Regions from separate parts of the Mesorhizobium sp. M1004 genome, predicted to be linked through region 1. Evidence: predicted binding sites of a transcription regulator. Region 1 holds the regulator's gene; each other region holds the start of a gene.
What was found. The regulator LexA, encoded in region 1, represses DNA repair genes until DNA is damaged. The targets are predictions, from matches to a motif close to TGTTCNNNNTGTGTTCNG.
Positions count from the first base shown of each region.

Region 1 (7,371 bases):
GCATCTGTTCTGCATGGCCGCGATGCTGTGCGCGCTCGGCGTCGTCGCCGCCAAAGTCGAGACCTGGCGCGCCGGAACGCAGATGCTCGGCTCCGAGATTCAGACACGGCTGACCGGCCGCGTCGTCAGTCTCGAACAGATGGAAAGCGGCCGCATCAGGCTGACGCTCGACGTGGTTTCGACCGCTTACCCCGAGCTGCGCTACGCCCCGGAGCGGGTCAGGCTCTCGGCGCGGACCGTTCCCGCCGATATGACCGCCGGCTCCCTGATCACCGGCTATGCCAGGCTGTTGCCGCCGACCGGTCCGGTGCGGCCGGAGAGCTACGATTTCTCCTTCGACAGCTATTTCACCGGTATCGGCGGCAGCGGCTTCTTTCTCGGCAATCCGAAAACCATTGCTACGCAGGGACCGCCGCCGCTGACCGCGCGGCTCTCCTCGGCAATCGAGAACGCGCGCGAAAACATTGCCGACCATATCAGGGGCAAAATCGGCGGCGCCGAAGGCGAGATTGCCGCGGCGTTGATTGTCGGGGTGCGCGCCGGCATCCCGGACGAGGTCAACGAAGCGATGCGGCGCACCGGCATCTACCACATCATCTCCATCTCCGGCCTGCACATGGCGCTGGTTGCCGGCACCATCATGGCGTTGCTGCGTGGCGCCTTTGCGCTGTTTCCCGATTTCTCTTCGCGCCGCCCAGTCAAGAAATATGCAGCAGTGGCAGCACTCGTCTCCATCGCCGCCTATCTCGTCATTTCAGGCATCGTGGTCGCCGCCGAGCGCAGTTTCATCATGCTAGCGGTCATGCTGGTCGCGGTACTCTTCGATCGTGCCGCGCTCACCATGCGCAATCTGGCGATCTCCGCCATTGCCGTCATCCTGGTGTCGCCGCACGAGGTGGTCGGTCCCAGCTTCCAGATGTCGTTTGCCGCCACCGCCGCCCTTGTCGGCGCCTATGCCGGCTGGGCCGATTACCGCGCCGACAAGGTGAGAACGCCGCTGGCAAAGCGCTCCTTCGTCGGCTTCCTGTCGCGAAAATTCGCGCTGGCCATGGGCGGCCTCGCCATGACCTCGATCATCGCCGGCAGTGCAACCTTGCTGTTCGCCATCTGGCATTTTCAGCGTGTGTCGCCGCTCAGCCTGATCGCCAATCTGGCCGTGATGCCGATTGTTTCGTTGATCGTCATGCCCTTTGCCGTGCTCAGCGCACTGGCGATGCCGTTCGGCGCCGACGGGCCGTTCCTCTATGTGATGGGCAAGGGTCTGATGGCGATGATCGCTATATCGGCCTGGATTTCCGAGCGCTCGCCGGTCGACGCCGTCGGGCTGATCTCCATCCGCTCGGTGCTGTTGGTGGCGGTCGCCCTCGTCATCGCCACCATGGCCACCACCTGGCTCAGGCTGGCGGCCGTGCTTTTCGCGCTGGCCGGCCTGTTGACGGTGCCGCAGGTGCTTACGCCCGACGTGCTCATATCCGAGGACGCACATCTGGTGGCCATGCCGATAGGTGGCGGCGAACTCGCCCTCAACCGCGAACGCTCCAACGAATTCACCACGGACAATTGGAAACGGGCGCTGCGGGCCGAAACCATTATCCCGCCCGAGATTTTCGAGGCAACAGATACGCGGTTCGATCTCGATCCGCTCGATCTGCCGCCCGGGTCGCCCTTCTATTGCATGGGCGATCTCTGTATCGCCCGGCACCCTTCCGGAGCCATTGTAGCGCTTGCGAAAGACCGCAAGACGGCGCGGCCGGCCTGTGCCTTCGCGAGCCTGATCGTCATCGATGACGCCACCGCCTACAATCCGTGCCGCGACCCGCTGGTGCTGGTCGTGACGAAGAAACAGCTGGCCCGCGACGGCAGCGCCGCCGTCTTCTTCGATCCGCAATCGGCAGCTGCAGCGCCAACCATCCGCTTCGCTGTCGACAAGCCGTATCGCCCCTGGCACGAGCAACGCCGCTTCTCCCGCGAAGCGCGCGGCCTGCCGCCTTACAACCAGCGTGAAAAATACAAACCCAAGCCGGCTCAGTAGCGCCGGATCAATCCGACAAGCTTGCCCTGCACCTTCACCCTGTCCGGTCCAAAAATGCGGGTCTCGTAGGCCGGGTTGGCGGCTTCCAGGGCGATCGAGGCGCCCTTGCGGCGGAAGCGTTTCAGGGTCGCTTCCTCATCGTCGACCAACGCCACCACGATCTCGCCGGGGCTGGCTGTGTCGGCATTGCGGATGATGACCGTGTCGCCATCGAAAATGCCGGCCTCGATCATCGAATCGCCCTTGACCTCGAGCGCGTAGTGTTCGCCGCCCATGATCATATCGGGCGGCACCGAGATCGAATGGGTCTGATGCTGGATGGCGTCGATCGGCACGCCGGCGGCGATGCGTCCCATAACCGGGATTGAAATCGCGGAAACGGCATCGTCATTGCCGGCCGACATCGAACGCGACGGCGAGCCCGGCTTGATCTGGCGGCCGAGACCGCCTTGGCCCATCGCGCCTTGTCCTTGGCCGCCTTGCCCTTGGCCGGTTTGACCAAGACTGCCCTGAATCACGCTCGGCGAAAACTTCCTCGCCGCATTGAGGCCTGGTGCGATCGAGTCGGGCAGCCGCAGCACTTCCAGCGCGCGCGCCCGGTTCGGCAGCCGGCGAATGAAACCGCGCTCCTCAAGCGCCGTGATCAGGCGGTGGATGCCGGACTTGGAGGCGAGGTCGAGCGCTTCCTTCATCTCGTCGAAGGACGGCGGGATTCCGCTCTCCTTCAGGCGTTCATGGATGAACATCAGAAGCTCATGTTGTTTGCGCGTCAGCATCGCGGCCCCCAAGGGTTCTGAAATCAGAATCAGAAAAAACAAACCCAGAACAAACACTATCTGTTCCAGTTGTGTTCCGCAACCTTTTAAAGTTTAATGAATGTGTTGACGTTTTGTTCAGCGTAACGTTCGGCGCTGCGAGCGCCGCCTGCGCCCATTTTCCGGCAACGGGTGAAACGAAGCCAAAGTGCCCTGCGCGTCGGCTACGACCGCCGCTTCCTTTTCGGACGGGGCTGCGCAGCATCCGCGCCGGGTTCGCTCTGGGCATAGACCTGCAGCGTGTAGCCGATGTGAGCGGTCATCAGAGTTTTCGCACGTTCGACGTCGCGATCGAGGGCCGCTTCCATCAGGGCGGTATGGTGTTCGATCGCCACGGCGTCGCGCAGGGCCGCCACGGCCTTCCGGTGTCCATCCGTGCGGCCGGCGGCGGCGCGCAGCGTCGGGGCCAGACCCAGAAAGCGGTGATGGCGATGCAATTGGTCGGAAATCGTCGCATTGAAGCGCAGCAGCCAGCTGGATGTCGCGGCACTGAGCAGCGCCGCATGGAAGGCATCGTGTTTTTCGTACCACGCGTCGACCGCATCATCCGATGGATCGTCGAGAACAGACCCGCACCGTGAGAGACGATAGTGGGCGGCAACGACCGCGTCTTCCCACTCACGGTCGCCCTTCTCGATCGATTCCACCAGCAGGGGCAGTTCGACCACCAGCCGCGCACGCGCCAAATCCTCGAGCTCCGCCCGAGAGGCGGGAGCGACCGCAAACCCGCGGTTGCTGATGGCGGTCACAAGCCGTTCCGCCTCCAGCCGCGACAGCGCCTCGCGCAACGGCGTCCAGCCGATGCCGTAGGTGTTGCGCAGCGTGCTCAGCTTCAACGGCGCGGCAGGCGCCAGCCGGGTCGCAAGAATATCGCGCCTGAGCAGGCGATAGGCCACTTCCGTCTTCGAGGTCTGCTCGTCATCCAGCATCGTGATCCATCAGACATAAACGCTCGACTGAGCATTATATATCAAAGCCTTTCAATGGGTGAATTATATATAATGTTTGACAGTTCAAGGGCGACCCCTCAAGATCGCCGGCATGTTTGGGCGGGCAGGCTCCGCCGCGCGCGTTTGTCCATGGAGGGGCGCCGAATCATGATGACACCCGATCTCGCTGCAATCGAAGCAATGGATGCCGCCGATCCGCTGCGCTCCATGCGCGAACGCTTTGTCTTGCCGCAAGGCGTGATTTATCTCGACGGCAATTCCCTGGGTGCCGCGTCACCAGCCGTCTTCAGCGAATTGCAGCAGGCCGCCACGCAGGAATGGGCGCACGACCTCATTCGCGCCTGGAACACGGCCGGCTGGTTCAACATGCCGGTGGAACTGGGAGATCAGCTCGGACGACTGATCGGCGCGGCTGACGGGCAGACGGTGGTCTGCGACACAACCTCGATCAACATCTACAAGCTGCTGCACGCAGCGCTCGGCATGCGGCCGGATCGGTCGGTCATCGTTGCCGAGGGCGACAGTTTCCCGACCGACCTCTACATGGCCGAAGGCGTCGCCTCGACCCGGCCGAGAACGCGGCTGCGGCTGGAGGGCGTCGACGCGGCCGCAATCGAGGAGCTGATCGACGACAGCGTTGCCGTCATCCTGGTCAACCACGTCAACTACAAATCCGGCCAGTTGCGCGACATGCCGGCGCTGACGCGCAAGGCACATGACGCCGGCGCGCTGATCATCTGGGATCTCTGCCACACCGCCGGCGCCTTGCCGGTCGAACTCGACCGTGCCAATGCCGATTTCGCCGTCGGCTGCACCTACAAATACCTCAATGGCGGCCCGGGCTCGCCAGCCTTCATCTACGCGGCCGAGCGCCACCATGACGATGCCCACCAGCCGCTCAGCGGCTGGTGGGGCCATGCGCGGCCCTTTGCCTTCGAGCAGGGCTTTGCCGTCGGCAGCGGCATTCGCCGCTTCCTGTGCGGAACGCAGCCGGTGCTGTCGATGCGGGCGCTCAAGGGCGCGCTCGATATCTGGAACGACATCGATATGGCGGCGGTGCGCAGAAAAAGCATCGCGCTGACCGACCTGTTTATCCAGCTCGTCGAAGCCAGATGCGGCGCCTACGGGCTTGAACTGGAAAGTCCTCGCGACGGCAGCCAGCGCGGCAGCCAGGTGTCGTTCCTCCATCCGCATGGCTATCAGGTGATGCGCGCGCTGATCGAGCGCGGCGTGATCGGCGATTTCCGGGCGCCGTCGACCATCCGTTTCGGCTTCACGCCGCTCTATGTCGGATATGGCGATGTCTGGCAGGCGGTCGAAGTCCTGGAGGATATTCTGCGCACCGGCGCCTGGCAGGACGCCCGCTTCGCGGTGAAGACCGCGGTTACGTGAGAAACTAGAGCAATTTCAGGAAAAGTGTGAAGCGGTTTTCCGTCCGAAATTGCGTCAATCAAAGAGCTAGAGCATTTCGCCGTTTCCGTTAAACGGTGAAATGCTCTAGAGTCGGGTGCGGACCGTCCAGAGCTCCGGAAACAGCACGACCTCCAGCATCTTCTTCAGATAGGAGGCGCCTGAGGTGCCGCCCGTGCCGCGCTTCAAGCCGATGATGCGCTCGACCGTGGTGACGTGGTTGAAGCGCCAGCGGCGGAAATAATCCTCGAAGTCGACCAGCTTCTCGGCCAGTTCGTAGAGCATCCAGTAGCGCTGCGGGTCGCGGTAGACGGTTTGCCAGGCAGCCAGCACTTCTTCGTTCTCGACGCGCGTCTCGCGCCAGTCCGTGCGACTGGCGTCGGCGCCGATGTCGAAGCCATTGCGCGCCAAAAGCAGAAGCGCCTCGTCATAGAGCGACGGCGTGGCCAGGATGGCTTCCAGCCTGTCCGTAAGGTCGGGCCGGTGCTTGTGCGGCCCGAGCATGGCAAGGTTGCGGTTGCCGGCCATGAACTCGATGGCGCGGTATTGCCAGGACTGGAAGCCCGAGGATTGGCCGAGCGCGTCGCGAAACTCGGTGTATTCGCTTGGCGTCATCGTGCGCAGCACGTCCCAGGCATTGTTGAGCTGCTCGAAGATGCGCGCGACGCGAGACAGCATCTTGAAGCTCGGTTCGAGGCGGTCGGCGCGGATCGAGCGGATCGCGGCGCCGATCTCGTGGAGGGCCAGTTTCATCCACAATTCGGATGTCTGATGCTGGATGATGAACAGCATCTCGTCATGGGCAGAAGACAGCGGCGCCTGCGCATCGAGCACCTTGTCCAGCTGCAGATAGTCGCTGTAGGACATCCGCTCCTTGAACGACATCTGCGCGCCATCGGACGCCGGATCGTTCGGCTTAATCAATTGATCTTCTCCGCGCGCAACCGGAAGCGCTGGATCTTGCCGGTCTGGGTTTTGGGCAAGGCGTCGATGAACTTCACCGAACGCGGATATTTGTAGGGCGCGATCGTTGCCTTGACGTGGTCCTGCAGGCGTTTGACGGTCAATGCGTCCGGCGAAACACCTTGCACAAGCACGATATGCGCCTCGACGATCTGGCCGCGTTCACCGTCCTCGGCGCCGGTCACCGCGCATTCGGCGACGTCGGGATGCGAGAGCAGCGCTGCTTCGACCTCGGGGCCGGCGATGTTGTAGCCGGCGCTGACGATCATGTCGTCGGAACGCGCGGCGAAGTGGAAGAAGCCATCCTCGTCCTGCGTGAACGTATCGCCGGTGAGATTCCAGCCATCGCGGACATAGTCCTTTTGCCTGGCATCGGCCATGTAGCGGCAGCCGGTCGGGCCGCGCACCGCCAGCCGGCCAGTAGAGCCGCGCGGCAGCTCCCGCATCTCGTCATCGACGATGCGTGCCTGATAGCCGCCGACGGGTTTGCCGGTGGAGGCCGGCTTCATGTCGTCGAAGCGGTTGGAGATGAAGATATGCAGCATCTCGGTGGCGCCGATCCCATCGAGAATCGGCTTGCCGGTCTTCTCAGTCCATTCCTCGAAGACAGGCGCCGGCAGCGTCTCGCCCGCCGAAACCGCGACGCGCAGCGAGGACAGGTCAGCGCCTTGATCCATGGCCTTGAGCATGGCCCGATAGGCGGTTGGAGCGGTGAAGGAAATGGTCGCTTTGTAGGTCTCGATGATGTGGATCATGTTGGGTGGCGTCGCCTGTTCCAGCAGCGTCGCCGCGGCGCCGAAACGCAGCGGGAAGATGGCGAGCCCGCCAAGACCGAAGGTAAAGGCAAGGGGCGGGGAGCCGACAAAGATGTCGTCGGGCGTCACCTCCAGGATTTCGCGGGCATAGGCGTCGGCGATGATCAGCAGGTCGCGGTGGAAATGCATCGTCGCCTTCGGCACGCCGGTGGTGCCGGAGGTGAAGCCGAGCAGGGCGACATCGTCGCGGCCGGTGTTGACGGCAGTGAAGGTGACCGGCTTGTCGAGGGCGGCGCGGTCGAGTTCCGCGTCATGGTTGGCCGTGCCGTCGAAGCCAATGACCTGCTTGAGATACGCACTGCCCTTGGCGCAGGCGGTCATCTCGTCCATCAGCCTTGTATCGCAAAGCGCAACCGTGATTTCCGCCTTGTCGACGATCTTGGCGA
Region 1 is NZ_JAMYNB010000005.1:102,377-109,747, reverse strand. It holds gene NKH54_RS12040 (ComEC/Rec2 family competence protein) at 1-2,032, shown strand, start outside; gene lexA (transcriptional repressor LexA) at 2,026-2,808, opposite strand; gene NKH54_RS12030 (GntR family transcriptional regulator) at 3,012-3,776, opposite strand; gene kynU (kynureninase) at 3,945-5,189, shown strand; gene kynA (tryptophan 2,3-dioxygenase) at 5,295-6,131, opposite strand; gene NKH54_RS12015 (AMP-binding protein) at 6,128-7,371, opposite strand, start outside.

Region 2 (7,371 bases), on a different contig from region 1:
TCGGGATACGCACCGCAATGCGGCGGAGCAGGCTGCCGTTGCGGGCAATGGCTTCCAGACTGGGGGCGCCGGATTTGTCAGGGGACGAAAGGTTCATCGGGGTCCTCAGATATGAACGGCAGCAACGACGACGCGGCGCTTGCTTACCGCTCCGGCACTACCCAAACCCCGATATCCCGCATCAACGGAATGCTAATCCCGCGTCAGCTTTTGTGCAATGCACAATAGCTTTTTGCGGCGAAAAAGAGGGATGGTGCTGCGACCGTGCCAATGCGGATGAGACGCCGACGCTGCCCCTCATCCGCCCTTCGGGCACCCTTCTCCCTGGGAACGGGAAAAGGGAGAAAGATCACTTCTTCGGCGCCAGCCAGATTTCGGCGTCGAGCCGCCTGGTGGCGAGACCGCGCGCAAGGGCTTCGGCGCTGTGCGCGTTCTTCGACAGGGCAGCGGCCTGGCGCTTGCTGATGACCAGCCCTTCGGCCAGCGCCCGGTTGCCCGAAAACACCCGTGACAGGAACGGCGTGCGGCTGCCGCGCGCACGGGAAAAGCGCGCCGGCATGGTTTGCCGCGCCGTGTGAGCGACAACGTCGTCGATCCAGCCCTCCGCCAGCCTTGCGCCGGGTTCCAGAAACAGCAGCCAGTCACCCTTCGCCTGCCTGATTCCCGCGGCAATGCCGCCGGCCACGAAGTGGCAGCCGGCATGATCGGCAACCCGATGCGTCTGGTCGGTCGAGCCGGTGTCGCAGACGATGACATCGCGCACCACGCCCTCGACCGCGCCGCCGATCAACGAGGCGAGCGTGCGGGCAAGGCCTTCTTCGTCATCCCGGGTTTCGATGAGAACGCTGAGCATTTTTAGCCGAATAGCGGAAAGCCCGGCGCAGCGCCAGTTTTGCATGGCCCAACGAAAAAGTTCTTGCTTTGTTCTCATCAGCGAAATAGGATTATTTTCATGAACAGAGCGATTCGACAGCCAGCCGACAGTCCTTGGGAAAGGGCCAAAATGGAACATATCGTGCGTGCGGACATTGCTGCTTTCGGAGCAGGGCGAGCCGAGATGGCCAATGCGATGATCGAACAGAGCGGCATGCGCGTCCGTCCGGATCGCAACCGCGGCCGTTCCGCGGGCATCAACCCGTCCGGCCGGTTCGAGCCGGTCAGCCGGGATGTGTTCGACGACGGCTGGAATTCGCTGGAGGAATTGCCGCCGTTCAAGACCGAAGTGCAGGTCGAGAAGCCGCGCACCATCATCACCCGCAACGAATCGCCCGACATTTCCTTCGACCGCTCGATCAACCCCTATCGCGGCTGCGAGCATGGCTGCGTCTATTGTTTCGCCCGGCCGACGCATTCCTTCATGGGCCTGTCGCCGGGGCTGGATTTCGAAGCGAAGCTGTTTGCCAAGCCGGATGCGGCGCGGCTGCTCGACAAGGAACTGTCGAAGGATGGCTATCAGCCGCGCACCATCGCGATCGGCACCAACACCGATCCCTACCAGCCGATCGAGAAACAATACCGGATTATGCGCGAGATCCTCGAAGTGCTGGAGGCGCGCGGCCATCCGGTCGGCATCGTCACCAAATCCCATCTGGTGACGCGCGACATCGACATCTTGTCGCGCATGGCCGAACGGGGCTTGGCCAAGGTGGCGCTGTCGGTGACAACGATGGACCGCATGCTGGCGCGCACCATGGAGCCACGCGCGTCGACGCCGACCAAGCGGCTTGAGGCGATCCGGCAGCTTTCCGATGCCGGCATTCCGGCCTCTGTCATGGTGGCGCCGATCATTCCCGGCCTGACCGACCAGGAGATGGAGCGCATCCTCGATTCGGCACGCGCCGCAGGCGCCCGCGAGGCCGGCTATGTCATCCTGCGCCTGCCGCTCGAGGTGGCGCCGATCTTCAAGGACTGGCTGCTGCGCCATTATCCCGACCGCTATCGGCACGTGATGTCGCTGATCCGTTCGATGCGCGACGGCAAGGACTATGATTCGGAATGGGGCAAGCGGATGAAAGGCGCCGGCCCCTATGCCTGGCAGATCGGCCGGCGCTTCGAGATCACGGCCAAGCGGCTCGGCCTCAACGCCGAGCGGCGCACGCTCCGAACCGACCAGTTTGTCGCCGCCGCCAAGGCGACCGAGCAGCTGATGCTGCTCTGAGAGTAGCGCCTGCCCTGCCCTCGTGGCTGTCAGGCGACCCAAGAATCCCGTCCGGCCTGTCCCCCGGCCTGCAGACGGTGCCCTCCCGGTCTTGCCCCACTCGACCTTGGAGGGACTTGCGGAGAATCGGAGCCGATGCGAACCTCGCCGCAACATGGCTCGCGCACGTTCCGATTCTCCGCTTCTTTTCGAAATCGTCGAAAAGCCCGACTTCTCCTTCGAGACGAAGGCGATGGCGGAAGGCCTGTGGCCGGTGGCAGGCATGGACGAGGCCGGCCGCGGTCCGCTGGCCGGGCCGGTGGTGGCGGCGGCCGTGATCCTCGATCCCGCCAACATTCCCGACGGGCTCGACGATTCCAAACGGCTCAACCATTTGCAGCGCGAGGCGCTGTTCCTGAAAATCCTGGGGTCAGCGCTCGGCGTGTCGATGGCCTCGGTCAGCGCCGAAGGCATTGACGGCAGCAACATCCTCAAGGCCAGCCTGGAAGCCATGCGCCGCGCCCTTGCCGGCCTGCCGATCCAGGCGAAGCTGGCGCTGGCCGATGGCCGCGATGTGCCGCCGGGCCTCCTCTGCGAAGGCCGCGCGCTGATCAAGGGCGACCAGCGCTCGCAATCGATCGCCGCCGCCTCGATCGTCGCCAAGGTGATGCGCGACCGCATGATGTGCGGCTGCGGCAGCCATCACGAGCGCTACGGGTTCGAGGTCCATATGGGCTACGCCACCGTGCGGCACCGCACCGCGATCGAAGCGCATGGGCCGGTGGCAAGGCTGCACCGGGCATCATTCGCGCCGTTCAGGCTGGGTGGGGTTGAGGTGGTGGAAGAAGAAGGGTTTGTCGGGTTGGACAGCTAATCTCCCCCCTTGAGGGGGAGATGGCCGGCAGGCCAGAGGGGGTCGCGCGCGTGAAGTGCTAGCCCTTCTTGGTCGCAGAAAGAGCGTCGCGCCTGGTCGAACGGACCCCCTCTGTCGCCTTTGGCGACATCCCCCCCTCGAGGGCCCTCGAGGGGGAGATCAGGCGCACCACCGCCTTCGCCAATCTCCGTCGCCGCTCAACAAAAAAGCCGCCAGGTTGCCCGGGCGGCTTGATGTCAGCGAGTTAACCCCGCTCAGTTCAGCCTGGCCTTCACGTCCTGCAGCGCGGACTTGAACAGGTCGGCGCCGGCCTTGGCGTCGATCTTGCCGGCAAGCAGCGTGCGGGCCGCCTCGACGGCGATGTCGACGGCGCTGGCGCGCACTTCGGCGACGGCTTCGCGCTCGGCCTGGCCGATCTTCTGCTCGGCAAGCGCAGTGCGACGGGTGACATAGTCTTCGGTCTTCTTGTGCGCCTCGGCGGCAAGCATGTCGGCCTCGCGCTTGGCGGCAGCGACGATGGCTGCGGCCTCCTGCTCGGCTTCCTTGCGCTTCTTCTGGTATTGGCCGAGCAGTTGCTGGGCCTCTTCGCGCAACCGGCGGGCTTCCGCAAGCTCGTCGCTGATCTTGGTCGCACGGGCGTCGAGCGACTTGGCGATCAGGCCTGGCACCTTGATGTAAACGGCAACGCCGAGGAAAATGACGAGGGCAACCGTTGCCCAAAGCGTTGCGAGAGATGTGGCGTCCATGATGTGCTCCTCACCGGGCCACGGATTTGACCGCAGCCGAGATCTCGGCCTTGCTCGTCTTGCCGCCGACAAGCGCATCGACGATGGCTGAAGCGGTGTCCTCGGCAATCATGCCGACTTCCTTCATGGCGTTGGCCTTGATGGAAGCAATGCTGGCCTCGGCCTCGCCGAGCTTCTTGTCGAGGGCGGCCTCGACCTTCTTGCGGGCAGCCTCGGCTTCAGCCTTGGCAGCGTCGTTGGCCTGCTGGCCGATCGCGTTGGCCTTGGCCTTGGCTTCCGCCAGTTCCTGCTCGTAAGCGGCAACGGCGGCGTCGGCCTCGCCCTTCAGCTTGGCGGCCTGGTCGAGGTCCTGCGTGATGCGATCGCTGCGGACGTCGATGATGCCGCCAAGGCGCGGCATCACCACCTTCTTCAGGAACAAATAGAACAGCCCGAACGTGATCGCCAGCCACAGAAGCTGGGACGGAAACGTCGCCGGATCGAATGGCGGGAACGTGCCGTGCGCCTCGGCAGGCACGCCGGTGCCGGAATGCGTGTCGCCTTCCGTACCGGTGTGGGCGCCTTCAGCGGCGGGTGCGGACTCTTGCGCAAACGCAGATGTCACGAACATGGACTATCCCCTCATATCAGGCATGGCCGCAGGAATGCGGCCAGCCAATTCTTCCCAATGCTCGTCCGACCGATAATTGGCCGAACAGGGGCTCAGCCGAACAGGGCGAGAAGCGCGATGAGAAGCGAGAAAATGCCCAGAGCTTCGGTCACGGCGAAGCCGAAAATCAGGCGGCCGAACTGGCCATCGGCGGCCGACGGATTGCGCAGGGCGCCCGCCAGGTAGCTGCCGAAGATGTTGCCGAGGCCAATGCCCGCGCCGCCCATGCCCAGGCAAGCGATACCGGCGCCGATGTACTTTGCTGCTTCTGCGTCCATTTTGAACTCCTTTGGATCTGTAATTCCGTTGCAATTCCATCCGGCGAAAGATGCCGGAAATTCTAAGGTCAGTGCCCGGGATGCAGGGCGTCGTTCAGATACATGCAGGTCAGCACCGCAAAGACGTAGGCCTGCAGGAAAGCGACCAGCAATTCCAGCGCGGTCAGCGCGACTGCCATGGCCAGCGGCAACACCGAACCGGCAACGCCGACGGCGCCGAGCGCGCTCAGGCTGACGACGAAGCCCGAAAACACCTTCAGGGTGATGTGGCCGGCCAGCATGTTGGCGAACAGACGAACCGAGAGGCTGACCGGGCGCGACACGAAGGAGATCACCTCGATCAGCACCACCAGCGGTAACAGGAACACCGGAACGCCGTGCGGCACGAAGAGCTTGAGGAAGCCCAGACCGTGCTTCGTGAAGCCGTAGACAACGACGGTTCCGATCACCAGGGCTGCGAGGCCGAAGGTGACGATGATGTGGCTGGTGACGGTGAAGAAGTAAGGGAAAAGGCCAAGCAGGTTGGCGACCAGCACGAACATGAACAGCGAGAACACGAAGGGGAAGAACTTCATGCCCTGCGTTCCGGCGGCGTCGCGCAGCATGTTGGAGACGAACTCATAGCCCATTTCCGAAACCGACTGCAGGCGCCCGGGAACAAGGCTGCGGCTGGAGGTCGAGAGGTACAGAAACGCCGATGCGACGAGCACGGTCGCGACCATGAACAGAGCCGAATTGGTGAAGGACAGGTCATAGCCGCCGATATTGATCGGAATCAGCTTGACGATATGGAACTGGTGGATCGGATCGACCTTGTCAGCAGCCATTTACATCCCCGTCAAAACCGCGAGCGGCCTTAAGTGTCCTTGTGCGCCATTGGCGGCGCGCCATTTCATTCTTTCGGATCGTGCGACTTCTCGCTTTTTCCGAATTCCGCCACAACACCTGACGAACGCAGGACATTGAGCACGCCGGCGCCAAAGCCCAGCAACAAGCCGACGACCAGACCCCATGGCGAGGTTCCCGCCACGCGATCCAGAAACCAGCCAAGGCCCACACCCACCACTATCCCGGCGATGAACTCGCTGGACAGCTTGAGCGCCTGGCCATATCCGGCCGTCGCCTTCGCGCCGTCATTCCCCTCGAGCTGATCCGGCCGTCTTGTCGCAAGCGATGCTCCAAGCTCACGCCGGCGGCGTTCGAGATCTTCGTCGCGGATGTCGGCCTCGTGCTTGCTGCCGCGGCCGGTTTCTCCGGTTCCGTCTGGCCCGTTCTTGTCGGCCATCGTAACCCCCCTGCCCGGTCAGACCGTCACCGTCCGTCCGCTTCTAAAGTCGCCGGCAACATAGTTAGAGGGTTTGCGCCCGTCAAGCCACGGGCGGGACTTCAAAGCCATGTATTTTTTCTATTGGAATCAATCACTTGGCGAGGTGCGACATCGTGCCCGGCACTATCGGGTCGGCACATGCCCCGAATCCGTCCGGCGACCGTTGTCCGATTTCGGCTTCCAGGGCCTTTGCGGTTCGTTTGCGACAGGCAAGCCGAAGGGCTCAGCTCCAGCCGCCGCCATAGGTGCGGTAGAAGATATGCAGGCCGATCTTGGTCATCTTCTGCATCGTGCGCGCCCAGCCCGGATGGACGTAGTTGGCGTAGTAGTGGGTCGATGAGCCGACTTCGGGAATGAATATCTTGCCGGCGGTGACCGCCATCGCGACGTCCTGCGCGGTCTTGTAATGGGCGGGGCTCTCGATGCGCTTCTTGCGGCCGTCGCAGGCGAAGGAGAACTGGCAGCGGTTCAGCCAGTTGTCGTTCTGGTAGACGACGCCGCAAATCGAGTTCGGATAGGCCGGATTGCGGACGCGGTTGAGAATGACCTGCGCGACGGCGGCCTGGCCGCGCACGGATTCGCCGCGCGCCTCGAAATAGATGCCGTTGGCGAGGCAGGCCTGCTCCTTCGTGGAGAAGACGCTGGCCGGCAGCGGGTTCTGGATCCACGAGTGGTCACCCTTGGCCATCGGCGGAATGAAGCGCCCGCTGCTCGGCTCCTCGTCCTGCAGCAGCGCTTCGAAGGGTGAGGCCTTGGCGTAATCGGGTTCGGCCTGGGCATAGGCGGTGGCCAGCACGTCCGGTCTGTCATTGTTGACCAACGCGGCAAGCATGGCCGGCACGCCGGGATCGGGCTTCTTGTCCACATTGGTATGGAAGGCCTGGGCGATCTGGATTTCCTTGCCCTTGATGCCGGGCTTGGCGAAGGCGAGCTTCAGGCCGCTGTCCATGCTCGGCCGCAGCAGCGAGGACGTGCGCTGAAAGATTGAGCCGGCATTGAAGTTCTTCGGCGGCGCCACCGGCGAGACCTGGATGATGCGGCCCTTCTTGTCGGCGCGCATGATGCGGTCCTCGTCGGGCGTGATGCCGGCGACATTGCCCTTGCCGCGAAACGAGACCTTGCCGACGCCGGGCAGGCGCACGCCCGAGCCCGAGAGCGAACCGGTGGTGACGGAATCGATGAAAGGCATTTCGGCGGCATGAACCGAGCCGGCGACGGAGCGCTCGACATAAGAGTTCCAGCGGGTGCCCGAAGCTTCGAGGCCGGAAATCAAGCTGCCCATGTCCTGGTAGGCGACGACAGTTGGAAAGCCGATCCAGATGCCGAGCCCGATGACCAATGGCGATACGAAGGAACGTTT
Region 2 is NZ_JAMYNB010000004.1:106,668-114,038, forward strand. It holds gene NKH54_RS09850 (hypothetical protein) at 1-97, opposite strand, end outside; gene NKH54_RS09855 (glycosyltransferase) at 350-853, opposite strand; gene NKH54_RS09860 (PA0069 family radical SAM protein) at 1,004-2,158, shown strand; gene rnhB (ribonuclease HII) at 2,313-3,011, shown strand; gene NKH54_RS09870 (F0F1 ATP synthase subunit B) at 3,266-3,757, opposite strand; gene NKH54_RS09875 (F0F1 ATP synthase subunit B) at 3,768-4,367, opposite strand; gene NKH54_RS09880 (F0F1 ATP synthase subunit C) at 4,460-4,684, opposite strand; gene NKH54_RS09885 (F0F1 ATP synthase subunit A) at 4,753-5,511, opposite strand; gene NKH54_RS09890 (AtpZ/AtpI family protein) at 5,577-5,969, opposite strand; gene NKH54_RS09895 (cell wall hydrolase) at 6,235-7,371, opposite strand, start outside.
Region 2: the regulator LexA is predicted to act here: its motif matches at 912-929, upstream of NKH54_RS09860 (PA0069 family radical SAM protein).

Region 3 (7,371 bases), on a different contig from region 1:
TCGAGCGCTGGCGATCCCCTCTCCCCGTCTTTCACGGGGTGAGGGTGAGGGGCAGCGCCAACGTTTGCTCATTTTGAAAACCGCCAGTTACGGCCAAGGATAACCGTGCTCGATCCCAAATCCTTTCTCATCTCGATCTTCAATGCCGCTGTTGCCGCTGCCGATCCTGAACGGACCATCAGGGATCATCTGCCGGCCAGGCCCAAGGGCCGTACCATTGTCATTGGCGCCGGCAAGGGCTCGGCGCAGATGGCGGCCGCGTTCGAGAAGGTGTGGGATGGCCCAATCGAAGGGCTGGTCGTCACCCGCTACGGCTATGGCGCCAGATGCGAGCGCATCGAAATCATCGAGGCGGCACATCCGGTACCGGACGCTGCCGGTCTTGAGGCGTCGCGGCGCCTGCTCGAAAAGGTGCAAGGGCTGACTGCGGACGACCTGGTAGTGGCGCTGATATCGGGCGGAGGATCGGCGCTGCTGCCGTCGCCTGCCGCCGGCCTGACGCTCGCCGACGAAATCGCCGTCAACGAGGCGCTGCTTGCCTCCGGCGCGCCGATCGCGGCGATGAACACAATCCGCAAGCATCTCTCGACCATCAAGGGCGGCCGGCTGGCAGCTGCCGCCTGGCCGGCCAAACTGGTATCACTGGTTGTCTCTGACATTCCCGGCGACAACCCGGCCCTGGTGGCCTCCGGCCCGACCGTGCCCGACTCCGGCAACCGCGCCGATGCGCTGGCCTCGATAGCGGCCTACGGCATGAAACTGCCCGACGCCGTCATGGCGCACATCAACTCGCCAGAGGCCGATGCGCCAGATCCGGATGACCAGCGCTTTTCACGCAATGAAGTGCACCTGATCGCCTCGGCTGGCGTGTCGCTGGAAGCGGCAGCCGCTGAGGCAAAACGGCAGGGCATCGAAGCCGTCATCCTCTCCGATTCCATCGAGGGCGAGGCGCGCGAGGTCGGTGGCGTGCATGCAGCCATTGCGCGCGAAGTGGCGACGCGCAACCGGCCGTTCAAAAAGCCGGTGCTGATCCTGTCCGGCGGCGAGACGACCGTGACCTTGCGGGCCCCTGTTGACGGAAAAAGGGGCAAGGGCGGCCGCAACTCCGAATTCCTGCTCGCCTTTGCCATCGGTATCAGCGGCGCGGAAGGTATTCATGCATTGGCCGCCGATACCGACGGCATCGATGGCTCTGAAGACAATGCCGGCGCCTTTGCCGATGGCTCAACTGTCTCGCGCATGCGTGCCGCCGGCATCGACGCCAAGGCGATGCTGGCCGGCAACAATGCCTGGACGGCGTTCAACGCGATCGGCGATCTGTTCGTGCCAGGGCCGACGGGTACGAATGTGAATGATCTGAGGGCAATCCTAATCAGTTAATTCGGCCGTGGCGGCCGAAGTTTCCAACGTTGGCTTCACGACCGTAGGTGATTGGCTGAAGCCACTCAGCTTCGTCATCCCTGGGCGAAGCAGGAGCGAAGCTCCGTCGCGAAGCCCCGGGTCCATTCCGTGATGTTAGCCGTCGAGCGCAGCGGAGCAGAATTCTGCACCGTAGCAGCGTCCAAACGTCGCGGCATGAATCCTCGGGTCTGCGCTGCGTCGCTTCACTCCTTGCTCCGCCCGCGGATGACGATGTCGCTGAGGCTTTCGCTCATCTCACGACCCCATCAGCCGCTTCACCTCTCTCATATCCCTGAGAAACCGCTCGCGCTCTGCCTCCTTGTCCGCGGGCTCATGAATACGCAGAATAAAGGAGGGGTGGATGGTGATGAACACGCGCAAGCCATCCTCGCGTTCGATCAACTGGCCGCGCATTTTCGTCACGGCAATGGCCTTGCCCAGCAGCGACAACGCCGCCGTTGCCCCAAGCGCCACGGCGAGGTCCGGCTTGATCAGCTCAAGCTCCCGGCCGATCCACCAGCGGCAGGCCTGGACTTCGCCGGTATTTGGCTTCGAGTGGATGCGGCGCTTGCCGCGCGGCTCGAACTTGAAGTGCTTGACGGCGTTGGTGACGTAGACTTTTTGCCGGTCGACGCCTGCGTCATCGAGAATCGCATCGAACACTTTGCCCGCTGGCCCGACAAAAGGTTTGCCGGCGAGATCTTCCTGATCGCCAGGTTGTTCGCCGACGAAGACCACTTTGGCGTCATCCGGCCCCTCGCCGAACACGGTCTGTGTCGCGTCGCGCCAGAGCGGGCAGCGACGACAACCCTTTGCAGCCTCGCGCAAATCGGAAATCGTCTTGGCATCGTCTTCATCCGGCGCCTCGGCCGGCTCGGGCTTCGGCCAATGTCTTGCCTGCAGCTTGGCGTGGTGCGGCGCCGGCGTTGTCGGCAGTCTGGCAATCATATCCCTGGCGGCCTCGTCCGCTCCTGCGATCAGATCTGGAATGAGCGAGGCCTCGGGAAGGTTCCGCCAATATTTCTTCGGCATCTCCTTCTGCATCGCCTTCACCTTGAGCCGCGCCGGGTTGAAGATGTTTTCGAAATAGGTCAGCCACAACGCCTCGGTGTCGTCCTGATCGGGTGCATCGCCCTTGGCCGCACCCGGCCCGATCGCCAGCCTTTCGCCGTTCCAGTCGGCGGAGGCATAGGGCGTCAGGATGGTCCAGCGCATGCCGGTGAACCGCCGGACGAAGAAATCCGCGTTGCGCTCGACAATGAAATGCTCCGGCTCGAACCAGGCGACGTAGCGCTCGTTCTCGCCGTCGCCGATCTTCCGGAAGCGTACGAAGGCATGCATCTTATGGCTGTCGCGCCGCACCGCCTTTTCCATGGCTTCGAGCCGCCTGGTGTCGGGATCGGATGCGATCGCCAGCAGTTTCGGCTCGGTGCGCAGGCGCCAAAGCATCCAGTAGAGAAAGGCAAACCGGCCGGGGTCGGAGTGGCAGAAGGCGGTTTCGGCATGGGCGATGAACTCGCGCGGGACGGTAAGCTGCGCGCCCTCTGGCACCGCCGGCAAGGCATCTTGAGGATCATTGGCGTCGGACCCGACACCCCAACTAATATCCTCAGGTCGGACCTCATTCAGCGCCAGACGCCGTGCCGCATCGCGCCAACCGGCGAAATCGGTCTGGCTCGCTAGCCGGACAGTGTATCGGGCAAGGTCGAGCTGAGCCGGCTGCATGGTCAAAACAGCGACAGTTGTTCGCAGGACTTTACGATCGTGTCGCGCAGGCCTGTCTTGTCGGTGAGTCCGCCCGGCGACCAGCCTTCGGCGATGATGAAGGGCCTCAGCTTGGCGATCGAATGGCAGATCCGTCCGACATCTTCCAGCCGCATGCGTCGGTGGCGGCGGGTTTCAAGGATCTTCGCCACCACCTTGGTGCCCAGACCCGGAACCCGCAGCAGCGCTTCGCGGTCGGCGCGGTTGATGTCGACGGGAAACCTCGCCCGATTGCGCAAAGCCCAGGCGAGCTTGGGGTCAATGGCGAGATCGAGCATGCCGTCGCTGCTGCCGGCGAGGATTTCCGGCTGCGAAAAGCCGTAGAAACGCATCAGCCAGTCGGCCTGATAGAGCCGGTGCTCGCGCATCAGCGGCGGTTTTTGCAGCGGCAGCGACGATGACGAATCCGGGATTGGGCTGAAGGCGGAATAATAGACGCGCCGCAGGTGATAGCTGCCATAGAGCCGCGCGCTGGTGTGCAAAATGCCGTCGTCGGATGTTTTGTCGGCGCCGACAATAATTTGCGTCGACTGACCTCCGGGCGCAAAGCGTTCGCGCTTCTTGGTCCTCAGCGTCGGCTCGGCCTTTTCCTCCATCTTCCGGCGCAGGTTCGCCATGGAAAGCCGGATCGTTTCCGGCTTCTTCTCCGGCGCCAGTTTCTTGACGCCCTCATCGGTCGGCAGTTCGACGTTGATAGACAGCCGATCGGCGTAGAGCCCGGCCTGCTCGACCAGTTCGGCCGAGCTTTCCGGAATGGTCTTCAGATGAATATAGCCGGAGAATTTTTCGTCCAGCCGCAGCCGCCGCGCCACCTCCACCATCTCGGCCATGGTCTCGTCGGGCGAACGGATGACGCCGGAGGACAGGAACAGGCCTTCGATGTAGTTGCGCCGATAAAAGTCCATGGTCAGCTTCACCACCTCGTCGATGCTAAAGCGGGCGCGGCGCACATTCGATGACGAGCGGTTGATGCAGTAGCTGCAATCGTAAATGCAGAAATTGGTGAGCAGGATTTTCAGGAGCGAAATGCAGCGGCCATCCGGCGCGTAGGAATGGCAGATGCCCATGCCTTCTGTGGAGCCGATACCGCCGGATTGGAGCGAATCCTTCTTCGCCGAGCCGGACGAGGCGCAAGAAGCATCGTATTTGGCGGCGTCAGACAGGATTGCCAGCTTTTCACGGACGGTGGGTGCGCTCATCCGTTCATGATATGTTCTTGAAGGCTGCAGCGCCACCTCATTTGATGCAGGCGGCGAAAAAGTAATCGCCGCCTGATCGTCGGGCTAGCAGGACGACTGCCCGAGTTCCAGGCGGTCTCTCAGACCTCATGGAGGTAGAGGTGGTAATCCAGCTCGCTGACGGTGCGGGCGACGCGCAGATACTCCGACTGCTTGATCGCCACGAAGGTGCGATGCAGATCCTCGCCAAGCGCCTCTTTCAGGAAGCTCGAGGCCCGCGCCGCCTCGATCGCGGCGCGCCAGTCGACCGGCATGGTCGTGCGCGTGACGGCGGCTTCATAGCCATTCCCAGTGGTTTCGGGGCCGGGGTCGAGGCCTTCGTCCAGACCCTTGATGATGCCGGCCAGCACCGTTGCCGCGATCAGGTAGGGATTGGCGTCGACACCCGACGGCCGGTGCTCGATGCGCCGGTTTTTGGCGTCGCCCGCCGGGATGCGCAGCGCCACCGAACGGTTGTTGACGCCCCAGGTCGGCGCCACCGGCGCATAGGACTGCGAGACGAAGCGCCGCCAGGAATTGGCGTGCGGCGCAAACACCAGCATCGATTCGGCCATGGTCTGGATCAGCCCGCCGAGCCCCTGCAGCAGCGGCAGCGACCAGCTTTCGCCGCCAGCCTCGGCAAAAACGTTGCGGCCGTTCTTGTCCTGCAACGAAACATGGAAATGCATGCCGGAGCCGGCGTATTTTTCGATCGGCTTGGCCATGAAGCAGGCGGTGACACCATGGCGGCGCGCCTGCGCCCGCACCAGCCGCTTCAACATGACGAGGTCGTCGGCCGCCCGCATGACATCCTTGCGGTAATTCAGCGTCAGCTCGTACTGGCCGGGCGCGTATTCGGAAATCACCGTTTCGGCCGGAATGCCTTGCGCCTTAGCCGCGGCATAGATGTCGGAAAACAGCGGCTCCATGCCGTGCAGATGGTCGACGGAATAGACTTCCGTCTTGGCCGAGCGGCGGCCGTCGAGCACGGCGTCCGCCGGCTTTACCTTGCCGTCGGCGTCACGCTCATTGGCAAGCAGGAAAAATTCGAGTTCGAAGGCGCCGGCGGGATAGAGGCCCTTGGCCGCCAAGATGTCGACCTGCCTGGCCAGCGCCAGCCGTGGGTCCGACGACATAGGCTGTCCCTCGAGATGGTACATCGCCATCAGCAACTGGCCGCGCGGCGGGTTCGTGCCGTAAAGCGGCACCAGCGTGCCGGGGATCGGCCATGCCCTGAGATCGCCGTCTCCAGTCGTCCAGATCAGCCCGGTTTCGTGCACATCCTCCCCGGTGATGTCGAGGCCGAGGATCGAGATCGGCATGTGGCGGCCGCCCTCGAAGATGCTTTTCAGCTCATGCCGGCGCACGATCTTGCCGCGGCCGACCCCGTTGGCGTCGGTCAAGACGATGTCGAAGGCTTCGATTTCGGGATGGGCGTCGAGAAAGGCTTGCGCCTCGGCGGGCGTCGAGCCCGAAGGTGAAGTCATGATTAGTGTACTCGAGTTTGGCTTGGCAGCTTGTCTCATGCCGTCAGCCTTGCCGCAACCGTGGCGAAGGCGGTGACCAGCCGGTTGACCTGGGCGCCGGTGGTGGCCGGTGAGATCAGCATCATGTTGTGAAAGGGCGCGATCAGCACGCCCTGGTTGACCAGCGCGACATGGATAGCCGCCTCAAGCTCCGGCGCATGGGCAGTCTCGGCTTCGGCGCCGTTCCTGAGCGGGCCAGGGGCGCAGATGAACTCGACGCGGGCGCCGACGCGGGCGACATGCCAGGGCAGATTGTAGCGATCGATGACGCCGGTCAGCCCGGCATCGAGCCGCAGGGCGAGGCGATCCATCCGGGCATAATTCTCCTGCGTCATCACCTCTTCGAGCGTTGCGCGCATGGCTGCGAACTGCAGCGGGTTCGCCGACAGCGTCGTGCCCATGCCGGAATAGCCCGGCTCCTTGGTTCGATTGTAGTCGGCATAGCGCGAGGCGGCCTCGTCGCTCATGCCCCACACGCTTGCCGGCACGCCGCCGGCGATCGGCTTGCCCAGCACGAACAGGTCGGGCTGCAGCCCGAATTTCCTGGTGTAGCCGCCGGGTCCAGTCGAAATCGTGTGCGTCTCGTCTATCAGAAGCAGCGTTCCGGCCGCGCGCGTCAGTTTGCGCAAGGCGTCGTGAAAACCCGGATCGGGCAGCACCATGCAGGAATTGGTCAGCACCGGCTCAGCAATGACGCAGGCGACATCCTTGTCCTTGAGCGCTGCTTGCAGCGCGGCGACATCGTTGAATTCAATGACCTTCGCCGTCTTGGTCAGGTCGCGAAACTCACCCGCCAGCCCCGGCCGATTCACGGGCTTGCCGTCGACCATCCGGACCATCGTCTCGTCGACCGAGCCGTGATAGCAGCCGTTGAAGACCAGTATCTTTTCGCGGCCGGTGACGGCGCGGGCGACGCGCAGCGCGAAGCGGTTGGCGTCGGTGGCGGTGGTGGCGATCTGCCAGAACGGCAGACCGAAACGCTGTGTGAGCAGCGGCCCGATGGCCAGCGCATCTTCCGAAGGCAGCATATAGGTCAGGCCGCGCCCGGCCTGGCGGCGGATGGCGCGCGCCACCGGCGGCGGCGAATGGCCGAACATCGAGCCGGTGTCACCGAGGCAGAAATCGTCCAGCCTGTTGCCGTCGATATCCGTGATGGCGGCGCCCTTGGCGCTTTCGACCAGGATCGGGAATGGCGTCGGCCAGTCGTTCATCCAGTGCATCGGCACACCGCCGAAGAAGCCTGGCAGGCCGTTACCGACCTTGGCCTGCGATTTCGGCCGCGCCTTGCGGAAGGTGTTCGCCTCGCTTGTCCGCAATGCAGCGATGCGGTCACGGCTGATACCGCCGATGGATGCTTTTGAACTGTTCGTGCTGTGCATGAAATCCCTCTCGGCCGGCACACTACCCAATTGGCGACGGCAACCGCAATTGGCCGTGTTGGTGCCCTGCATTGGGTCAGCAGC
Region 3 is NZ_JAMYNB010000002.1:153,597-160,967, reverse strand. It holds gene NKH54_RS05015 (glycerate kinase type-2 family protein) at 100-1,380, shown strand; gene NKH54_RS05010 (UdgX family uracil-DNA binding protein) at 1,657-3,126, opposite strand; gene NKH54_RS05005 (putative DNA modification/repair radical SAM protein) at 3,129-4,364, opposite strand; gene NKH54_RS05000 (glutamine synthetase family protein) at 4,484-5,869, opposite strand; gene NKH54_RS04995 (aspartate aminotransferase family protein) at 5,905-7,287, opposite strand.
Region 3: the regulator LexA is predicted to act here: its motif matches at 4,366-4,383, upstream of NKH54_RS05005 (putative DNA modification/repair radical SAM protein).

Region 4 (7,371 bases), on a different contig from region 1:
GTCGAAGCGCAGGCGCTCGGGCGCGACCAGCGAGCCCTTCTGCGCGACATGGGTGCCCAGCACCTCGCGCAGCGCCTCGTGGATCAGATGCGTTGCCGAATGATTGGCACGCAGCCGGGTGCGGCGCGCATGGTCAACCTTCAGCTCGACGGCTGCACCTGGCTTGACCGTGCCGTTCGTCACCTTGCCCAGATGCACGAACAGGCCGTCGGCCTTTTTCTGCGTGTCGGAAACCTCGATCGAGAAACCTTCGCCGGAGATGATACCGGTGTCGCCCATCTGGCCGCCGGACTCGCCATAGAACGGCGTCTGGTTGACGACCACCGCCACCACGTCGCCCTTGCCGGCGCTATCGACGGTCTTGCCGTCCTTGACCAGTGCCTGGATGAGGCCTTCCGCCTGTTCGGTCTCGTAGCCGAGGAATTCGGTGGCGCCGGCCTTCTCGCGTACAGAAAACCAGATGGTCTCGGTGGCCGCGTCGCCGGAGCCAGCCCAATGCTTGCGCGCTTCGGCCTTCTGCTGCTCCATCGCATGGGTGAAGCCGGCAAGGTCGACTGAGATGCTGCGCTGGCGCAGCGCGTCCTGCGTCAGATCAAGCGGGAAGCCATAAGTGTCGTAGAGCTTGAAGGCGGTCTCGCCGTCCAGCATGTCACCGGCATGAAGCGTCTCCGTGGCCTCCGAGAGCAGGCCGAGGCCACGCAGCAGCGTCTTGCGGAAGCGTGTCTCCTCGAGCTTCAGCGTCTCGGTAATCAGCTGTTCGCCGCGCAGCAGTTCGGGATAGGCCTGGCCCATCTCACGCACCAGCGCCGGCACCAGCTTCCACATCAACGGCTCCTTGGCGCCGAGCAACTGCGCATGGCGCATGGCGCGGCGCATGATGCGGCGCAGCACATAGCCGCGGCCTTCGTTCGACGGCAGCACGCCATCGGCAACCAGGAAGGAGGACGAGCGCAGATGGTCGGCAATGACGCGGAAGGAGGCGACCGTCTCCTTGTCCGGGCGCTGCCCGAGCGCCGATGACGCCGCATCGATCAGGTGGCGGAACAGGTCGGTCTCGAAGACGCTCTCCACCCCTTGCAGGATGGACGCCATGCGCTCCAGGCCCATGCCGGTGTCGATCGACGGCCGCGGCAGGTCGATGCGCTCTTCCTTGGTGACCTGCTCATATTGCATGAACACCAGGTTCCAGAATTCAAGGAAGCGGTCGCCGTCCTCCTCCGGGCTGCCGGGAGGGCCGCCCCAGATGTGCTCGCCACGGTCGATGAAGATTTCCGAGCACGGCCCGCACGGTCCGGTGTCGCCCATCGCCCAGAAATTGTCGGAGGTCGGGATGCGGATGATGCGGTCGTCGGAGAAACCGGCGATCTTCTTCCAGAAGCCGGCCGCCTCGTCATCGGTGTGATAGACGGTGACCAGCAGCTTGTCCTTGTTCAGCCCGAACTCCTTGGTGATCAGGTTCCAGGCCAGCTCGATGGCGCGCTCCTTGAAATAGTCGCCGAAGGAGAAATTGCCGAGCATTTCGAAGAAGGTCAGATGGCGCGCGGTGTAGCCGACATTGTCGAGGTCGTTGTGCTTGCCGCCGGCGCGCACGCTTTTCTGCGCAGTGGTGGCGCGCGAATAGGACCGCTTCTCCAGGCCGGTGAAGACGTTCTTGAACTGCACCATGCCGGCATTGGTGAACATCAGCGTCGGGTCGTTGCGCGGCACCAGCGGGCTCGAGGCCACGACCTCGTGGCCCTCCTTGCGGAAATAGTCGAGGAATGTCGACCGGATCTCGTTCACGCCACTCATGACTGCTGCCTTTTCGCGAAAACCGCCGGCACGGCCGGCGGACACTGGTCTCTGCTTTTTAGAAGATTGACTTGGCCTTTTAGCGGGCACGCCCCACCCTGTCCAGAAACACGGAATTGGGCCATCCCGGCAACTGCCAAGCCGGCTTCACGCTGCCCAAAAACGAAAACCGCCGGCGCGAAGGCCGGCGGTTTGAAACGCAATACTAAAGAACTCGGTTACTTAAGCATCGGATAATAGACCGGATTTATGGCCGAACTCTGGCCGTACCCTACATGGCGCCGGATTCTTCCTCGAAGCCGTCGTCGCTTTCACCGCGCTCGGGGCCGCCATTTTCGAGAAACTTCTCGGCGATCAGCCCGGCATTCTGCCTGAGTGCCAGTTCGATCTCACGCGCCGTGTCGGGATTGTCGCGCAGGAACAGTTTGGCGTTTTCGCGACCTTGGCCGAGACGCTGCGAATTGTAGGAGAACCAGGCGCCCGACTTCTCGACCACGCCGGCCTTGACGCCGAGGTCGACCAGTTCGCCGGTCTTGGAGACGCCCTCGCCATACATGATGTCGAACTCGACCACCTTGAAGGGCGGCGCCAGCTTGTTCTTGACCACCTTGACCCGGGTCTGGTTGCCGACGACCTCGTCGCGGTCCTTGACCGAGCCGATGCGGCGGATGTCGAGGCGCACCGAAGCGTAGAATTTCAGCGCGTTGCCGCCGGTCGTGGTTTCGGGCGAACCGAACATGACGCCGATCTTCATGCGGATCTGGTTGATGAAGATGACCATGGTGTTGGAGCGCGAGATCGAGGCGGTCAGCTTGCGCAGCGCCTGGCTCATCAGACGCGCCTGGAGACCGGGCAGAGAATCGCCCATCTCGCCTTCGATTTCGGCGCGCGGCGTCAGCGCCGCCACCGAATCGACGACCAGCACGTCGATGGCGCCTGAACGCACCAGCGTGTCGCATATTTCCAGCGCCTGCTCGCCGGTGTCCGGCTGCGAGATCAAGAGGTTTTCCAGATCGACGCCGAGCTTGCGGGCATAGACCGGATCGAGTGCGTGCTCGGCATCGACGAAGGCGCAGATACCGCCTTTCTTCTGGGCTTCGGCAACTGTGTGCAGCGCCAGTGTCGTCTTGCCCGAGCTTTCCGGCCCGTAGATCTCGACGATGCGGCCGCGCGGCAGGCCGCCGACGCCAAGCGCGATGTCGAGGCCCAGCGATCCGGTCGGCACGGTTTCGATCTCGACGACCTGCTCGTTGGCGCCAAGCCGCATGATCGAGCCCTTGCCGAAGGCGCGCTCGATTTGCGACAGCGCCGCGTCCAGAGCCTTTGATTTGTCCACCGCTTTGTCCTCTACAAGCCGCAAAGAATTCTGAGCCATGATACATCACCCCTTGGTCGTCAATGAAGGCCGGACAATCCGTAATCCCTGCCCATTTTGTACTACTTTTGTTCTCGTTTGGCAAGAGGGGTCAAATATCTGAAAAGCAATCTTTATCCGGATTTGTTCTTTTTTTGTCTCATGGTTTCGTTTCCGGATGTATCCACCATTGGGCCAGACGCGCCGGCTGTTTCGATCGGCCGAATCGCCGGCTTGCCTGCGAAGCTCCGCCGCACAGCGTAGCGCTTGTGTGGCTCGAATAACAAAGGTCATATCGCCGGCATGGTGAAATCAGCAAAGATACTGGCGGTGGGCGGCGCCCATATCGATCGCCGCGGCCAGGTGTCGGGCACGTACGTGCCCGCGGCGTCCAACCCCGGCACGATGCGCGAGGATGTCGGCGGCGGCGTCTTCAACGCGCTGCGCAGCCTGGTGCGGCGCGGCGTCTCGGCCTCGCTTTTGTCGGTGCGCGGCGGCGATGCCTCGGCCGAGACGGTTGCGCGCGCCATCGCCGACTCCGGCATTGCCGACCTGTCGGCGGTTTTCCTCGACCGCACGACGCCGAGCTACACCGCGCTGATCGACAGGGATGGCGAGCTGATCACCGGCTTTGCCGACATGGCGCTCTACGATTTGGCGTTCCCCAAGCAGATCCGCCGCTCCAAGGTGCGCGAGGTGGTCGCCGAGGCGGATGCGGTGCTCTGCGACGCCAATCTGCCATCAACGGCGCTGGAGCGGCTGGTGGGGGTCGCCGCCGGCAAGCCGGTGTTCGCCATTGCCATTTCGCCGGCCAAGGTGGTGCGGCTGATACCGGTGCTGAAGGAACTCGCGCAGGTCTTCATGAACCGGCGCGAGGCCATGGTGCTGGCCGGCGTCGATGCCAATGCCACCGAGCGCGAGACCGTCGACGGACTGCGCTGCAGCGGCCTCACCAGTGGCGTGGTGACGGCGGGCGACGGGCCGGTGCTGGGATTCGACGAAGCCGGCGCCTTCTCTATCCTGCCGCCGGCGCCGAGAAAAGTCGCCGACGTCACCGGCGCCGGCGACGCGCTGGCCGGCGCCACCATCGCTGCCCTGCTGCGCGGCCTGGCATTGCGCCAGGCCCTCCGCGAAGGCGTTGCCGCGGCGACGCTCGCCATCGAAAGTTCGGATGCCGTGCCGGCCTTCACCGCCGCGACCTTCACCGAGGCACTGGCTCTTGTGCCCGACGCGCAGGAAATGGCATGAGGGCGGCCAATTGCCATTGCCGGAGCGCGACGTCCAAGCGGACGCGCGGATCTCCGGATCGGAGACCATCATGACACCGCAAAGCGCCCGCCCCTTGATCGACCTCCACGCGCCCGTGGCCGAGGCGCTCGCCGCTGGCCGCCCGGTCGTGGCGCTGGAGAGCACCATCATCACCCATGGCATGCCTTACCCCCACAATGGCGCCATGGCCGCCAATGTCGAAAAGATAATCCTGGACAATGGCGCGGTGCCGGCGACGATCGCCGTGGTCGCCGGCCGCATCAAGATCGGACTGTCCGACGGCGAGCGCGAGTCGCTGGCCATGACCGGCGATGCCATGAAGCTGTCGCGCGCCGATCTCGGCTTTGCGGTGGCGCAAGGCCGCACCGGCGGCACCACGGTCGCCGCCACCATGATCGCCGCTGACATGGTCGGGATAAAGGTTTTCGCCACCGGCGGCATTGGCGGCGTCCACAAGGGCGCGGAAAAGAGCTTCGACATCTCGGCCGATCTCGACGAGTTGGCGCGCACGCCGGTCATCGTCGTCTCGGCCGGCGCCAAGGCGATTCTCGACATCGAAAAGACGCTGGAAGTGCTGGAGACGCGCGGCGTGCCGGTGATTGGCCATGGCTGCGAGACGATGCCGGCCTTCTGGTCGCGGCATTCGCCGTTCCGCGCGCCGCTGACCCTGCACAGACCGGAAGAGATCGCGCATTTCTACAAGACCAGGGCGGCACTTGGCCTGGTCGGCGGCATGCTGATCGCCAACCCGGTGCCGCAGGACGATGAAATCCCGGCCGACGAGATGGCCGGCTATATCGAGGCCGCGCAGAAGGCGGCGGAAGTGCAGAATGTGACCGGTAAGGCGGTGACGCCGTTCCTGCTGGGCAAAATCCTCGAACTGACCGGCGGCCGGAGCTTGAAGACCAACATCGCGCTGGTCGAGAACAATGCGCGGCTGGCGGCGAGGATTGCGACGGCGCTGTAGGATCGCCTACGTCGGCGGGACAGCACCCCCCTCTGGCCTGCCGGCCATCTCCCCCGCAAGGAGGGAGATTAACAGCTTAGCCGCAGGCTCCCATTTTCAACGTTGGTGATTAGCGAAGGCCAATGTGACAACTGATCTCCCCCCTTGCGGGGGAGATGTCCGGCAGGACAGAGGGGGGTGGGAAGAAACGCGGCGGTCCCGGTTCACTTCCCCGCCCTTCGTCCCGCCTCATACGCCCGGCGCGCCCACACCCTCATCTCGTCAGGATCATCAAACGCGTCGTCGGGAATGCTCCAGTACGGCATCGCGACCAGCTTGCCGTGGCGGGTGCCGGTATAGGTCCATTGCTTGCAGCCGGCGGCTTCGAAGTCGGGCGCGCTTTGCTCGTCAGCCTTGAGCAGCAATTCGCCGCGCAGCACGATGGCGACGATGACGCCGTCGAAATAGATACCCTTGCCGCCGAACAGTTTTCGGATACTGACCGGGCCGAGGCCTTCGAACAGTTCTTCGATGCGTTCATTGTCCATGCCGCAATCATGTCACCGGGCTTGCCATGGCTGCAACCAAAAACCATGCTGGCAAGTTGAGAGCCATCCGTCGGAGTTCTGTCATGCCGCTGCTGCTCAAGGGATCCTGCCGCTGCGATGCCGTCCATTTCGAGGTGGAGAGCAACACGCCGGTGCCGTTCATGCTGTGCTACTGCTCGATCTGCCGCAAGCAGCAGGGCGGCGGCGGCTTCGCCATCAATCTCGGCGCCGATTACAAGACGCTGAAAATCAAGGGCAAGCGCAATCTCGGCGTCTACCAGGCCGAGATCGCGGACGACGAGCATCCAAAGTGCGAGATTTCGACGGGCGAGCGCAATTTCTGCAAGAAGTGCGGTTCGGCGCTCTGGCTCTACGATCCGACATGGCCGGACCTGGTCCACCCCTTCGCCTCGGCAATCGACAGCGAGTTGCCGAAACCGCCGGAGAAGGTGCATCTGATGTTGAAATACAAGGCGAGTTGGGTCGAGCCGGTGATCGGCAAAAAGGACAAGGTCTTCGACGTCTATCCCGAGGAATCGATCGCCGACTGGCACAAGCGGACGAAGATGTGGGTGAAGTAAGCAGGGAGGCGCGGAGCGCGACTTCCGATGGTCAGCGCTGCCCCTCATCCGGCCCTTCGGGCCGTTCGTCATTCGAAAAGCCAAGCAATTGGCTTTTCGCCCGCTGCGCGGACCATTCCTCACCTCCCCGTGAACGGGGAGAAGGAAGATCAGGCCGAAGCGCGCGCCTCAGCCAGCGCCTTCAGGTCGGCGGGCTTCAGTTCGACGGATTCGCCGCAGCCGCAGGCCGAACTCTGGTTCGGGTTGTGGAAGGTGAAGCCGGTGCGCAGCGTGGTCTGCTCGAAATCCATCTCGGTGCCGAACAGGAAAAGGGCAGCCTCGGGCGCGACATAGACATGCGCGCCGTCGCGTTCGATATGGTCGTCCTTGGTATTGGGCTCGGTCACCAGGTCGACCGTGTATTCCATGCCGGCGCAGCCGCCCTTCTTGATGCCGAGGCGAATGCCATGCGCATTGTCGCGCGTGGCGACGATCTCGCGCACCCGGTCGGCGGCCTTTTCGGTCATCGTGATGACGGCGAAGCGTCCCATTCTTTTTCCTCTTCCATTCCATGCAGGTTCAAGGCCTGCCGAATGATTCCTCACCTAAAATGGTGAAGTTTTACCACTGGTGCAAGTGCACCAACCTCAGTCAACCTAGTACCAGCCCACCGCCACCTGCGCCTCTTCCGACATGCGGTCGGGCGACCAGGGCGGGTCGAAGGTCATGTTGACCTCGACGCCGGAGACGCCTTCAACGGCGCCGACGGCGTTTTCCACCCAGCCGGGCATTTCGCCGGCCACCGGACAGCCGGGCGCGGTCAGCGTCATGTCGATCTTGACCGCGCGGTTGTCCTCGATGTCGATCTTGTAGATGAGGCCGAGCTCATAGATGTCGGCCGGT
Region 4 is NZ_JAMYNB010000008.1:95,706-103,076, forward strand. It holds gene alaS (alanine--tRNA ligase) at 1-1,791, opposite strand, end outside; gene recA (recombinase RecA) at 2,063-3,166, opposite strand; gene NKH54_RS17985 (carbohydrate kinase family protein) at 3,449-4,393, shown strand; gene NKH54_RS17990 (pseudouridine-5'-phosphate glycosidase) at 4,464-5,381, shown strand; gene NKH54_RS17995 (TfoX/Sxy family protein) at 5,585-5,908, opposite strand; gene NKH54_RS18000 (GFA family protein) at 5,992-6,489, shown strand; gene sufA (Fe-S cluster assembly scaffold SufA) at 6,639-7,019, opposite strand; gene NKH54_RS18010 (SUF system Fe-S cluster assembly protein) at 7,125-7,371, opposite strand, start outside.
Region 4: the regulator LexA is predicted to act here: its motif matches at 3,225-3,242, upstream of recA (recombinase RecA).